Regions from separate parts of the Staphylococcus schleiferi genome, predicted to be linked through region 1. Evidence: riboswitches for the same ligand, from Rfam matches in the RefSeq annotation. Region 1 holds a riboswitch; the other holds the start of a gene.

What was found. A riboswitch is a leader RNA that binds a small molecule or an ion and turns the genes downstream of it on or off. The one in region 1 is predicted to bind S-adenosylmethionine.
Region 2: linked by a shared signal. The riboswitch ahead of MUA40_RS09565 (methionine ABC transporter ATP-binding protein) and the one ahead of MUA40_RS01345 (O-acetylhomoserine aminocarboxypropyltransferase/cysteine synthase family protein) in region 1 are both predicted to bind S-adenosylmethionine.

The regions. Positions count from the first base shown of each region.
Region 1 is NZ_CP094712.1:322,804-330,313, forward strand. It holds gene MUA40_RS01315 (DM13 domain-containing protein) at 674-1,108, shown strand; gene MUA40_RS01320 (DoxX family membrane protein) at 1,170-1,628, shown strand; gene MUA40_RS01325 (response regulator transcription factor) at 1,606-2,292, shown strand; gene MUA40_RS01330 (sensor histidine kinase) at 2,293-3,330, shown strand; gene nrdD (anaerobic ribonucleoside-triphosphate reductase) at 3,665-5,515, shown strand; gene nrdG (anaerobic ribonucleoside-triphosphate reductase activating protein) at 5,512-6,051, shown strand; SAM riboswitch class I at 6,251-6,349, shown strand; gene MUA40_RS01345 (O-acetylhomoserine aminocarboxypropyltransferase/cysteine synthase family protein) at 6,414-7,510, shown strand, end outside.
Region 2 is NZ_CP094712.1:2,024,422-2,031,931, forward strand. It holds gene MUA40_RS09560 (methionine ABC transporter permease) at 1-608, opposite strand, end outside; gene MUA40_RS09565 (methionine ABC transporter ATP-binding protein) at 601-1,629, opposite strand; SAM riboswitch class I at 1,725-1,835, opposite strand; gene MUA40_RS09570 (thioredoxin family protein) at 1,876-2,190, opposite strand; gene MUA40_RS09575 (toprim domain-containing protein) at 2,156-2,551, opposite strand; gene gcvH (glycine cleavage system protein GcvH) at 2,630-3,010, opposite strand; gene MUA40_RS09585 (arsenate reductase family protein) at 3,082-3,438, opposite strand; gene MUA40_RS09590 (thioredoxin family protein) at 3,738-4,058, shown strand; gene MUA40_RS09595 (nitroreductase family protein) at 4,194-4,742, opposite strand; gene aroD (type I 3-dehydroquinate dehydratase) at 4,795-5,526, opposite strand; gene MUA40_RS09605 (D-2-hydroxyacid dehydrogenase) at 5,548-6,552, opposite strand; gene MUA40_RS09610 (organic hydroperoxide resistance protein) at 6,693-7,112, shown strand; gene MUA40_RS09615 (GNAT family N-acetyltransferase) at 7,488-7,510, shown strand, end outside.

The DNA of each region.
Region 1 (7,510 bases):
TGAGACCAGATGAATCATTGTAAAAAAATGATAAGTGGACATTCACTTGTTATTCACGTATATCAATTTGAACACTTTTAAGATAGCATATAATTTTAGCTTTGTAAATCAAAAAGTTAGGCAAACCTAAAAATATTTATGAATGATGCTATTTTATAGGGTTTATTAGTATTTTAGAGAAATAAAATAGTGCCATTTTTAGCAATAAATTTATATGAAATTCGAAGCGTATTATTGTGAGAAAGTAATCTATTAATATAAGAAGTAAAATATTTAAAAGCCTGATCGTGACGTGTAATGACTGATAGAGTGTTCTTTTGAAAAAGTCTTTGATCATTACATTTAACGGTGAGGTTTATTTTTTCTGTCGTATAAAATATTTTGTCATAAGATAAACTCAATCGATAAGATAAATCAAAAATAAAAGAGTTAAACATGATTGAGTAGATGTATTTGCCTGGCAAGTAAAGGGGAAAATGCGGTATTTACGCCACTTATAACCTTCATCATCTTATATTTTGTTTCATTCTTATATATATAAATAATTGGAAAATATATAAGAAATGACTGTTAATAATTATTTAAGAATTATTAATACCTAGTTTATGTCAATCAACAATCACGTTATTTACAATGATACATGTAATATCAATTTAGAAAGAAGGAATTATTTATGAATATAAAAATGGCTTTAGTTTCAGGTGCATTAGCGACAACATTTTTATTAGGTGCTTGTGGCAATGACAACATGGACAAAAAAGAAGACAACAAAGCTGAGACATCTATGCAAGATAAAAATGTAGATAACTCAAAAGTAATGAAATCAGGTACTTTTAAAGGTGAAAACAACGAAACAGTTAAAGGTAAAGCTGAAATCAAAGACGGTAAGTTAATGTTAACAGACTACGAATCATCAAAAGGTCCAGACTTACACGTTTACTTAACTAAAGGTAACGACATCAAAAAAGGTGAAAAATTAGACGAAGTTAAGTATGACGAGTCTACACAAACTTTTGACCTTAAAGGTGTTAAAGCAGAAGACTACGATACAGTGACTATCTACTGTGACAAAGCACACGTTATCTTCGGTTCTGCAAAACTTAAATAATCATCAAGACAAACATCAAGTAATCAACAAGAAACAACATCAATAAGAAAGGAGTGAAGATATGTCGATAGCTTATAAAGTCTTAATTCTCCTTATTCGTTTAGGCTCAGGTTTTTATATACTGATGCAAGGCTTTGAAAAGTTAACAGGTGGATTTGCAATTGACGGGCTTGTGTCAGTCATTCGTGACAACCAAGATTCCCCCCAATGGTTTAAGACATTTTTCGAGTTCGGTGTTGCAAATCATTTAGAACTTTTCAAGTGGATGGTACAACTTGGTGAGATTGCCATTGGTTTAGGTCTCATTTTAGGTGTGTTATCTTACACTGCGAGTTTCTTTGGCGTGTTCATTATGTTAAATTATATTTTAGCTGATATGATTTTTACTTACCCAGTGCAACTTTTATTCTTTGTCATTTTATTAATGAATAAAGAAACATTAGCGGCAATTAGTTTAAATCATTTCATCAAACGTAAAAATATAAGGAATGATGAAAATGGCGCACATACTCATAGTTGATGACGAGCAAGACATCAGAGAAATCTGTAAAACTTATTTCGAATATGAAGGCTATCACGTTTCAACCGCATCTAATGGCGTAGAAGCAATGGAATTGTTGGATACCCATGTGGATGTCATGGTAATTGATATCATGATGCCCGAGATGAATGGTTACGAAGTTGTACGTGAAATGAAGAATAAAGGACTCGACATCCCATATATTTATCTAACTGCTAAAACGAGCGAACATGACACCATCTTCGGTTTAATGTTGGGGGCTGATGACTATGTCAAAAAACCATTCAGTCCACGTGAATTAGTCATACGTGTTAAAAATCTTCTGCACCGTGTCAACGTCACAAGTCCTTCCACACAAGACACGATTCGCTGTGGAAAACTCGTATTAAATAATTTAACTAAAACCGTAGAATTAGAGGGAGAACTTATCCCATTCCGCATCAAAGAGTTCGAATTGTTATGGCATTTTGCAAATAATGAATCAGTCGCATTGTCCAAGACAGATTTGTTAGAACAAGTTTGGGGTTATGAGTATTATGAAGATATGAACACGCTTAATGTTCATGTCCATCGTATTCGCGAAAAACTAGAAAAATATGGCTATGACGACTATATTATCGCAACGGTATGGGGTCTAGGCTATAAGTTTCAGAGGCAGATTTAAATGACGATACGTAAACAATTAATCTATTCGTTTATCGTTACGATTATTACAACGACATTTTTATTTTATACATTATACAAACTGATGTGGTTTGACGGACCACTTACAATTCTTTTGACATTGTGTTCATTCCTTTCCGGTATGATGACACTAATTATCGGTATCTTTTTTACAGTTCCCATGATAAAAAAGATTGAAAAGTTGAATGAAAAAACACAGAAAATCGCAAAAGGCCAATTTGAAACGGAGAAACTCAAAATTAATGCCCCTAAAGAAATAAAAGAATTGAGTGAATCCTTTGATCAAATGGTCGATAAAATTCAAGAGCAAATGAATTTAATTAAAGAAGAGCAAGAAGAAAAAATGAATATGGTGCAAAATCTCGCACACGACTTAAAAACGCCCTTAGCGAGTATTAAATCCTATTCAGAGGGATTACGAGATGGCATTATTCATAGTGAATCAGATACACAAAAGGCCTACAGTATCTTAATTAATCAGTCAGATCGACTATCAAGAATGTTCGATGATATCACAGACGTCATCACCGTTAACTACCAAGAAAATGAACTGACGCAAATTCACATTGATCAACTATTAATCCCTATTTTTGAAGTCTACTCACAACGATTACAACATGAACAAAGAGAACTAGACATAAAAATAGCAGAAAATATCAAACCTTTCACACAAGATCAGCGCGCAATAGAACGCATCATCATGAATTTCATCGACAACGCGCTTAAATTTTCAGAACACGGTTCGCCCTTAGCCGTAGAGGTCTTTGAAGTAGATGATGAAATCGCAATTTCGATTTCTGACTCAGGTATTGGTATTCCAGAATCAGATATTAAAAATATATTTGAAAGAACTTTCAGAGTCGAAAGTTCAAGACACAAAGATACAGGTGGTTCCGGACTTGGCTTGTACATCGCTCAAACATTGGCGCATCAAATCGGTGGTCATATAGAAGTTGAGAGTACGTATGGTCAAGGAACGACAATCACTTTACGCTTCCCTCCACAAGATAGATTATAATTTCTCAATAACAATATTTCTCTAACCTTCCATAAATTTATAAATAGATAAAACGCTAGGATCCTCCACAAGTCCTAGCGTTTTTTATGATGTTCAACACTTTAAGCACTTTCCCCAATCAAAAAGAAAAGATGAAACGTGATATAAACGTGCAGCCTTACAAAGAATTTAGGCATTTACTTCAAATTTCCAATCCAATCTAACGCAATATTTTGTTCACATAATGTTTGAAAAGAAATGACAAATTCGTAAATCTGTCAGTTATCATTTGAAAAACACTATATATGGTGTTTATGATTATTTATAGATACTATATATAGAAAAGAGTGATATTTTGACACAACTGGAAAAAGAACTTACTGGTTTAATGACAAAAGATCCTACAATAGTAAATGAAAATGCAAACAAGGATAGTGAAACGTTTTCAACAATGCGTGATTTGACTGCAGGGGTAGTCTCAAAATCGTACGCTTTAGATTATTTACTGCCAAAACACGTGGCAGAGGCACATCGAAAAGGGGAAATACACTTTCATGATTTAGATTATCACCCATTTCAGCCGTTAACAAATTGTTGTTTAATCGATGCTAAAGGGATGTTGGCGCAAGGCTTTCAAATTGGCAATGCGCAAGTCACATCTCCTAAATCGATACAAACAGCAGCGGCACAACTCGTTCAAATTATTGCGAATGTATCGAGCAGCCAATACGGGGGTTGCACAATTGATCGAGTAGATGAATTATTAAGTACATATGCGAAATATAACGAACAAAAACATCGTGATATTGCGCAACAATTTGTAGACGAAGCGCATATTGAAACTTATGTCGATCAACGTGTGACACAAGATATTAGTGATGCGATTGAAAGTCTAGAATATGAAATCAATACATTATATACATCTAACGGACAGACCCCTTTTGTGACTTTAGGCTTTGGCCTTGGTACGGACGAACTCAGTCGCAAAGTCCAAACAGCAATTTTAAAAACACGGATTAAAGGGTTAGGTAAAGATCGAATCACAGCCATCTTCCCAAAACTCGTCTTTTCAATAAAAAAAGGAACGAATTTGGCACCATCAGATCCAAACTATGATATTAAGCAACTAGCTTTAAAATGCTCTATGAAACGCATGTATCCAGATATTTTAAATTACGATAAAACGGTAGAGTTGCTTGGTGATTTTAAAGCACCTATGGGTTGTCGCTCATTTTTACCGGCTTGGCAAAATGAAAATGGTGAATATGAAAATAGTGGCCGCTGTAATTTAGGTGTCGTCACTTTAAATGTGCCACGTATTGCGATTGAATCAGAAGGCGATATTGAACGTTTTTGGATTTTATTTGATGAACGGATGCAAGTGCTACATGATGCATTGGCTTATCGTATTGAACGTGTGAAAGAAGCCGTGCCAAATAATGCGCCAATTTTATACAAACGCGGTGCTTTTAAATATCGTCTTGATGAAAACGATTCAGTGGATGCTTTGTTTAATAAGCAACGTGCGACTGTCTCTATGGGATACATTGGACTTTATGAAGCAGCAACAGTGTTCTTTGGACCTAACTGGGAAACTAACGCAAATGCGAAAGCTTTTACACTTGAAATTTTAAAACGGATGCAAGCATATCAATATAGTTGGACTGAAATGCATGACATTTGGTTTAGTATTTATAGCACACCAAGTGAGTCTTTGACAGATCGCTTTTGCCGTTTAGACTACGAGGCGTTTGGTTCGATTCCTGATATTACAGATAAAGGTTATTATCAAAACTCATTTCATTATGATGTGCGGAAAGACGTGACACCGTTCGAAAAATTAGATTTTGAAAAAGATTATCCGCATTTTGCAAGCGGTGGCTATATTCATTATTGTGAATATCCTAAATTAGACCATAATGTGAAAGCGCTTGAAGCGGTGTGGGATTATTCATATGATCGCGTGAGCTATTTAGGTACAAATATCCCAATCGATCGTTGTTATGACTGTGGTTTCGAGGGAGACTTTGAAACAACTGAAAAAGGTTATAGTTGCCCACATTGCGGAAACCATAACCCTGAAACGGTTGATGTTGTTAAACGGACATGCGGTTATTTAGGTAACCCTGTACAACGACCAATGATTGAAGGGCGTCATAAAGAAATGTGCGCGCGCGTGAAACATATGAAAGCGAATCCCTCATGATTGCACAAAAAATAAAAAAAGGTGCAGGTTATATTGCTAAAATCGAATACCAAAGCTTCGTCGATGGAGAAGGTGTACGTTGTAGTGTCTATGTTTCAGGTTGCCCGTTTTTATGCGAAGGTTGTTACAATGTGGCAGCCCAAAATTTTCGATATGGTGAACGGGCAACGGAAACATTGATATCGGAAGTGTTAGATGCGTGTGCGCCGGAATATATTTCAGGATTAAGCATTTTAGGGGGCGAACCTTTTTGTAATTTAGATATCGTTATACCATTAGTACGTGCTTTTCGAAAACGCTACGGTAGCCGGAAATCAATTTGGGTTTGGACAGGCTTTTTATTTGAGTACTTATGGTTTGCACATGATGAACGGACTGCGTTATTAAAACAGATTGATGTCATTGTAGACGGGATGTTCATTCAAAAATTATATCAACCTAATTTGCCCTATAAAGGGTCATTAAATCAACGTGTCATTGACGTCCATCAATTTATTAAAACCGAGATGATTAGTCAGTCGATTTACATCGAATAAACGGACTGCGTGTTGATACTCACAAATGTGATTTTTTCAAATTTTTGCAATTTGTAAGAAAATTCGGATTTGTATATTGACATCGTTAAGGATGTTAGATAGACTTGTTGTATCATTAAAAGCCAATAAAACACCCGCACGGTTATTGTATTGGCCGTTCTATTTGCGCGATACATCTTGCATTTTAACAATTGAATCATACTTATCAAGATTGGTGGAGGGACAGGCCCTTTGAAACCAGGCAACCTATTCAGTTAGGTGCTAATTCCTGCAGGTGATTTAACCTGAGAGATAAGTCTTCTAGTAAAAGTCTATCTTTATCAGGTAGGCTTTTATTTTTTTATTAATAGGGGGAATGTCAAATGACAAGTGATTTTAAATTTGAAACGTTGCAATTGCACTCAGGACAAGAAGTCGATGAAAGTAGCCATTCACGTGCTTTACCGATCTATCAAACAACATCTTTTACTTTTGATGATACGGCACATGCGGCGAATTTATTCGGCTTAGATGAACTTGGGAATATTTATACACGCCTGATGAATCCTACGACGAACGTACTTGAAACACGTGTGGCTGAACTTGAAGGGGGTGTCGCTGGTGTAGCGGTTGCTTCAGGTATGGCAGCTATCACATATGCGATTCAAGCTGTTGCACAGAAAGGCGATCATATCGTAGCCAGTTCTACATTATATGGTGGGACACATACACTTTTCACACATACGTTACCTAAATATGGGATTGATGTCACATTAGTAGATACGAAAGATGTCAGCAATATAGAAAATGCGCTTCAAGAGAATACGAAGGCATTATTTGTAGAAACGATTGGGAATCCAGAAGGTAATGTCGAGGATTTCGATGCACTTGCAGCAATTACAAAAGCGCAAGGTATACCACTTATTGTTGATAATACATTTGCGACACCTTATCTTTTACGTCCGATTGAATATGGCGCGAATATTGTTGTTCACTCTGCGACCAAATTTATTGGTGGGCACGGAACATCGATGGGTGGTGTCATTGTTGATGCAGGTAACTTTAACTGGGATAATGGCAAGTTTCCAGGATTAAGTGAACCCGATCCATCTTATCACGGTTTAGTGTTCAGTGAAAAATTTGGAGAAGCCGCACTTGCTTTTAAAATTCGTACAACAATTTTAAGAGATACAGGGGCAGCGATTTCACCATTCAATGCATTTTTACTAACGCAAGGCTTAGAGACACTTTCATTACGATTAGAACGACATGTCGAAAATGCTGAAAAAGTTGCACAATGTCTTGAAAAGCATGATAAAGTCGCATGGGTTAAATATGCGGGTTTACCGACGAGTGAATATTACGCGTTAAAAGAGAAGTATTTACCAAAAGGTGCAAGTTCCATCTTTACCTTTGGTGTCAAAGGCGGATACGAAGCAGGTAAAAAGTTTATTGAAGGCTTAGAATTATTTTCTTTATT
Region 2 (7,510 bases), 820 kb from region 1:
ATAACGTCGTTTTGATTTCGCGTAAATCCTGTTAAGTATGCCAAGTTACCTAAACCACCTGCACCGATAACACCTGCTACTGCTGTTGATCCTACTAAAGCAATCGCTGTTACAGTAATACCTGAAATTAAGGCTGGTAGTGATTCTGGTATCAATACTTTTAATACGACTGTCCAAGTTGTCGCTCCCATTGATTTCGCCGCTTCAATAACGCCTTTATCAATCTCTTTAAGTGCAATTTCTACGAGTCGGCCGTAGAAAGGGGATGCCCCAATGATTAAAGCAGGTAAAGCACCTGTTGGACCACTGATTGTGCCTAAAAGTAAACTTGTAAATGGAATTAATAATAAAATCAAAATGATAAATGGTATCGCTCTAAATAAATTCACAATGAAAGAAACAATACTATAAAATACACGACCTGCTTTAGATTTACTTTTAGATGTTAAAAACAGAATCACACCTAAAATGAGCCCAAATATAAATGAGAATGCTGTTGAGATGATTGTCATGTATAGCGTTTCATATGTCGCTACCCAAACATCAGGCCAACGTACATTCGGCATTGTTATCATCTCTTGAAGTATTTCGCTAAAACTCTTACCCATGACTGACCACCTCTACATCGATATTTTGTGACTCTAAGTCCGCTTGTACTTCATCAAAATTTATTTTTGAGACATCTTGAATGTGCACGAGTAAATAGCCTATAGTGCCCGTTTTTGAATGTTTAATATTCCCCTCTAAAATATTGGCTGAAAGATGATATTCTTGCGAAAGATGGGACAATATCGGACGTGTTGTATTATCGCCAGAAAAAGTCAATTTAATTAAAATATCATCCTTTGCTAGAGGAAATGTCGCTACAAGCTCATCGCTCTCATCACTCGGTTTCAAGTCTTCTTGAACAAAGCGACGTGTCACTGCGTGCTGTGGATTTTCAAAAATATCAGAAACTTTACCTTGCTCAATGACACGACCATTTTCCATTACAGATACTTCATCACAAATTCGACGAATGACGTGCATCTCATGCGTAATAATAATAATCGTTAAGTTCTTTTCCTTTTTAAGTTGTAAAAGTAAATCTAATATTTCATCTGTCGTTTGAGGGTCAAGTGCACTTGTTGCTTCGTCACACAGTAAGACTTCTGGATCATTGGCCAGTGCGCGGGCAATGCCGACACGCTGTTTTTGACCACCTGATAATTCAGAAGGATACGCATGCTCTCTCCCTTTCAAACCGACACGTTCAACGAGCTCTAATGCTGTCTGCTTTGCTTCACTTTTTGCAACACCTGCAATTTCTAGTGGAAAAATAATATTATCCAATACCGTTCTTGACCACAATAAATTAAAGTGTTGGAAAATCATGCTGACTTTTTGTCGTTTTTTACGTAAATCTGCTTTACTTAGCTGACCTATGTTATCCCCGCCGATAACCACATCGCCCGATGTAGGTGTTTCTAGATAATTAAATAATCGTATTAAAGTACTTTTACCAGCACCAGAAAATCCGATAATACCATAGATTGAACCCTTCTCTATCTTTAGGTCAACATGATCTACAGCTGTCACAGATTTTGATTTACTCTCGTACTTTTTAACGATATTTTTAAGCTCAATCATACTGTTCCTCCTTGTGTTTCCCCTCTTATCTGCAAAATAAAAAATGCTTTCTCTTTTTAAAAATGAAAGAGAAAGCACTAACACGAATCGCTTTTCTCTCATCTTCAAAAGTAAAATTTTTACTTTATGTGAATTGGCACCATTTCTATATACTAGACGGTTGCCGGGCTTCATAGGGCACATCCCTCCACCACTCCGGATAAGAGTTTTCTGACTATTTAATTGATATTAATCTTATCATTGTAATCAACATGCGTCAATCACTTTTTTTAATTTTTCTAATAAGTACGGTACAGATTGAAAAGCATACAATCTTTCTACTTCTTGATCATAATGCATGATCATTAACACAGGCACAGACTGTATTTCATTTGCTTGACTCCAATCTGGGTGAAAATTTAAATCTATTTTCACAATTGGTAATTGTGTCATCTCATTGGCAATATCTAACATTCTTTCAGACATTTTACATGTCCCACACATCGGTGTATAACCGAATATGAGATGAACGTTTTGATCACTATTTCTATATATATTGTTCAATTGCTCTGAAACACTCATGATATGAATACTTCCCTTTAACATAAAAATCTTTTTTTACTTTAAATCCAAAATGTTGTAATACATTAGAGAGGTAATCGCGTGGACAACGTGCCACTTCACTATAATTCGTATCGATGAAAATATCGATGCGCTCACTCAAATAAGTTGTAAACCATTTGCGGATTTTTCGACCTTCCGCATCTGAATCTACTAAAATGTAGACCTGTTTATCATACAAATATTCAATCATATTGTCTAATTTTTCAATTCCCATCGTTCCATGTGTACATATAATTTCGACAGGTTCTAACAACACCTCTTGAACACGTTTTTTATCAGATTTACCTTCTACAACAATAACCTTATTGATCATCGCCATGGTCTTCACCTTCTAAAAAATATTTGAGTACAAAAAACTCCTTGATAATCAGATTACCGAGGAGTCTTTATGCGGGCATTATTCACCAATCATTTGTTCATAATCAGCTGCACTTAGTAATGCATCTAATTGGCTTTCATCGCTTAATTCAACTTTTACCATCCAAGCTTTTTCGTAAGGTGATTCGTTAACCGCTTCAGGTTCGTCTTCTAAACCTTCATTCACTTCGATGACTTTTCCTGATACAGGAGAATATAATTCAGAAACAGTTTTAACTGATTCCACACTACCGAAAGTTTCACCTTCAGTAAGTTCATCTTCCACTTCTGGAAGCTCAACAAAGACGATATCACCTAATTCGCTTTGCGCAAAATCTGTAATTCCAATTGTTGCTGTTTGACCTTCAACTTTTACCCATTCGTGTTCTTTAGAATATTTTAATTCGCTTGGCACTGCCACGTTAATCCCCTCCTATAATGTTTACAATTACAATTTTATCATGACATATTGGAACGGTTCTATCAACTATTTTATGATAGCCAAGTATTGCGATAGACCTCTTCATTAAAGCCGACTGTCACTTTATCACCTAAGATCGCTAATGGTCGCTTTACTAACATGCCATCAGAAGCAAGTAAACTTAATTTTTCATCTTCATTCATATTTTCTAATTTGTCTTTAAGGTTTAACGCTCTGTATTTTGCGCCATGTGTATTAAAGAACTTTTTAATATCCAAGCCTGATTTTTCTATAATTTGACGAAATTCTTTTTCTGTCGGTGTATGCTGTACAATATCGATAGGTTCATAGCTTACACCATGATCAGATAAAAATTTCGCTGCTTTTTTACATGTTGTACAATTTGGATAATGATAAAATTTGATCATGCCTTTGACCTCCTTATTCCAATTAATTTTAATATATCAAATTATTAATTAAAATGCTTGTTTTTTTCAAAAAATTCATTGCTACATTGTTTGATACTAAATTTATATAGACGAGTGGAACATTGTGTAGTTTCACTAGACACCCACTGCTTCACTTGTTTTATACCCAATATCAATACGGTTAAATATTAGGAGATGCACGACTTATGCCGTTGTTTATCAATGAATCACATAGATGACTTCACCTATGAAATCCGTTATAATGTCGTTACGTAATAGATATAAAGGAGATGTTTTAGATGCAACGCATTACTAACATGGAATCATTCAATCAAATCATCCAAAGCGAGCAACCTGTTATTATTAAATTTGAAGCTGGCTGGTGTCCAGACTGTAAAGCGATGGATATGTGGATTGATCCAATTATTGAAAAATACAATCAATATGAATGGTATTCTGTTGATCGTGATGAACTTGATCAAGCAGTGGAAGAATACGAAGTTATGGGTATTCCAAGTATTTTAATCTTTAAAGATGGCCAAAAATTACACCACTTACACTCTGCTAATGCAAAATCACCTGAACAAGTTGAAAGCTACTTAGCTGAAAGCTTAGGCTAATCATTTGAGGGGCTAGGACGAGATGATGTCCTAGCCCCTCTATTTATCTATACACACAAGTGCGTTATCCCTTATCTACTTTGAGATGCGTTTAATAGAACACTTTCAGTAATCCAATTCAAACAACGTTTTGGACTAAATATACTCTGTTAATATCCCTCTATTTTTGCGTTCTACTTTCGGAAAATCTGCCTCATCCTCTAAGTCTGTTAAATAAATAAAACCAACAAGTTTTTCATCTGGCGCCACGCCAAAGATAGTTCTGATTTTGGGTTTAAAAATATAATCCGGTGTTTTCCAACATGTTCCGATGCCTTTTTCATACAATAACAACAATAGATTTTGTGCGAAGGCACCGATAGCTAGATAGTTCTCATTTTCTTCTCTCTGTCTCGCATCACATGTCATAATAAGCGCTAAAAATCCTCCCAAATTTGTAACGGCCTCATAATGACTTTCTTGTTTCTCTTTATCTTTTGGGAATGCATATTTTGATATTTCTCGGCTCATTTCGCCTAATTTATTTTTAGGCACGTAGACAACGCGCCACGGTTCGCGCATACCATGATTTGGTGCGTCAGCCGCTTCTAATATTGCTTCTTTCAATGCAGACTCATCAATATACATATCCCTTTTGAACTTCTTAATACTTCTTCTTGAACTAATTGCTTCACGAAGCTCCATCTCTATCTACCCCTTAAAATGATAATCATTATCAATTATAAACGAGAGTCTTTTAACTTTCAAATAAACTGTACAATGGAAGTACTTCTGCCAATTGTTTAACATGAAGTTGACCGGGAGCCACCCCTTTTTCCAATGCACCATATGAAAGTGCCCCACCAAAAGTATTTTGAGCAGTTCGTGAAATCAAACCTAATTGTGACATTGATATCCCTGTCACCCACTGTTGCAAGGCGTCACTCGTTTCAGAAAGCGCTTGTAGTAGCACTAACACATCTTGTGTCGTTCTCGGCATGACTGCAATTTTTAAATGATTGGCTCCTAGTTGAGACATATGATAGTAGGTTTTTTTCAACACTTCTATCGGTGGTGTTTCTTCAAAATTATGGTATGAAGCAATCGAAACCATTCCCGCTTGGTGAATTTGTGATACAATCTCCCCTCGCTCTTGTTGATCAGGCACCCATTCAATATCAATTAAATCAATCTGTTTTAATTGTGTTAATCCGCGCAACAACTTAAAGTAGTCTTTCCTTTCGTAATGCCCTTCTCCACCTTGACTTTGTGTACGATAAGTCACTAAGATTTCGAATGGCTTAGTTGGATAGTTTTCTAAAATTTGATCGATAAGTTGTTCGACAACAATGGTGTGACATTCTGTTAAGGCGTCAATTCGCAATTCAAGAATGTCAAAATAAGCCGCATTTTGTTGAATCAATGCGCGTTGTTCATTTGATAACTGCTTTTGACGTGGCATAAAACTTGCTACAATTTGTGTTTTCAATGGCGATTCACCTTTTCTCATTTATGGATTGACAATATTTACAGCTTGACCTGTCGTAATAAATGATAAAACATCTTCTAGTGGGATATCCACTAAATTTTTAACGGCTTCATCCGTATAGAATGCAACATGTGGAGAAACCAACACATTTTCGTGTTCTAACAACGTTTGTAACACTGGATCATCTAATTTTTTATTTCCCCAATCATGTCTAAAATATGCCCCTTCATTTTCATAGGTGTCGATTGCCGCACTTGCAACAATCCCTTCATCTAAACTTTTAAGGAGGGCTTGTGTATCCAAAACGCTACCACGGGCAGCATTAATGATAATAAGGCCTGGTTTCGCTTGACGTAGTATCGCCTCATTAATCAAATAATGGTTTTCTTTTGAGCCAGGAATATGTAATGTTAATACATCTACTTTTGAAACGAGTTCTTCCAAGCTATCCACATATGTCACAACATCTCTCAAATCATCATCAGGAAGTAAGTCATAAGCTAAAACTTCTGAACCAAAACCACTAAAAATTTTAGCAGCGCGGCGTCCGATACGACCGGTACCTAAGACCCCAATTTTTAGCGATTCTATGGTACGTCCCTGTAGATTTAAGTTCCAAGTAAATTCTTGTGTCGCAATATTTTTATCAATTTGTGGTGTGTGACGTACTAATTCCAATGTACGTGTAACCGCAAATTCAGCAATGGATTGAGGAGAATAACTTGGCACATTGGAAATTTTAACGCCGTATTGGTTGGCAACTTCTAAATCAAATTGATCATAACCTGCTGAACGCTGTGCGATATGATGAATCCCTTTATCTACTAATCGCTCATAGTAAGCACTATCAAATGATGTCGTTTGCGAAATTGTCACCCCATCGACATCATCTAATGTTTCAAGTTGTTGCTCATTTAAAGGAGACGCTGTTAATTCTACTTCAACTGTCCCTTTATGCGCTTCAATCCATTGTTGAAGCGCTGGTAACTCATCTTCTCTAACATCAAATACTTTAATTTTTGTCATATTAATCCCTCCTGAAGTTGTCAGTCATTTCTGAATATACTCACTATAGCGTATCACTGCTTGTTTGAAAAGATGTGATGATTAAAAACTAAGTAAATGGGTAAAGATTGACAGATACGTATTTAAGGGAGGAATCATTGATGTCAACAATTTATGAAACAACTGCAACTAATACAGGTGGTCGTAAAGGTCACGTACAAACAGACGATAAAAAATTGGAATTTGACCTAGCGCCTCCTGATAACGCTAAAGAAAATGAAACAAACCCTGAACAACTTTTCGCAACAGGTTATGCTTCATGTTTCAATGGTGCTTTTGATTTAATCTTAAAACGAAACGGTTTTCGTAAAGCAGAGCCCGTTGTCGATTTAACGGTTAAACTTCAAGAAGACCCTGACAGTGAAAGCCCTAAATTAGCCGTTGATATACGCGCAAAAGTTAAAAACATCTCACAAGAAGATGCTGAAAAATCACTAGAAGAAGCACATGCCTTTTGCCCTTATTCAAAAGCTACAAAAGGCAACATCGATGTAACACTTGATGTAGAAGTTGTTGAATAGATAAATCTATAAAAAAAGCGGTGAAACAACGGATTTGATTTTCGTGTTTCATCGCTTTTTTATATTTCTAATTCATATGTCTGATACTTTTAATCGCATGACTCCATTTTAATCATAGCCGTGAACCTTATTTGCGCTTCCTTCTATCGCTAATCTCTCTTTGATTTTAAATCCGTTTCCTCTCAGTTGAGTCATCTCATCATAAGCCAAAAATTTAATTCTATTACATTTTAACGAGACAAAGCAATAAAACCACGTCCATTTATATATTAAATATATAAAATCTATAAAACCTAAAATAACATTGAAATTTTAAATGTTATTTATTATGATTGTAATTGAAGAAATTTTTAAACAAGAAGCGGGAGGTTGCCTATGATTAAAATATTAACCGATAA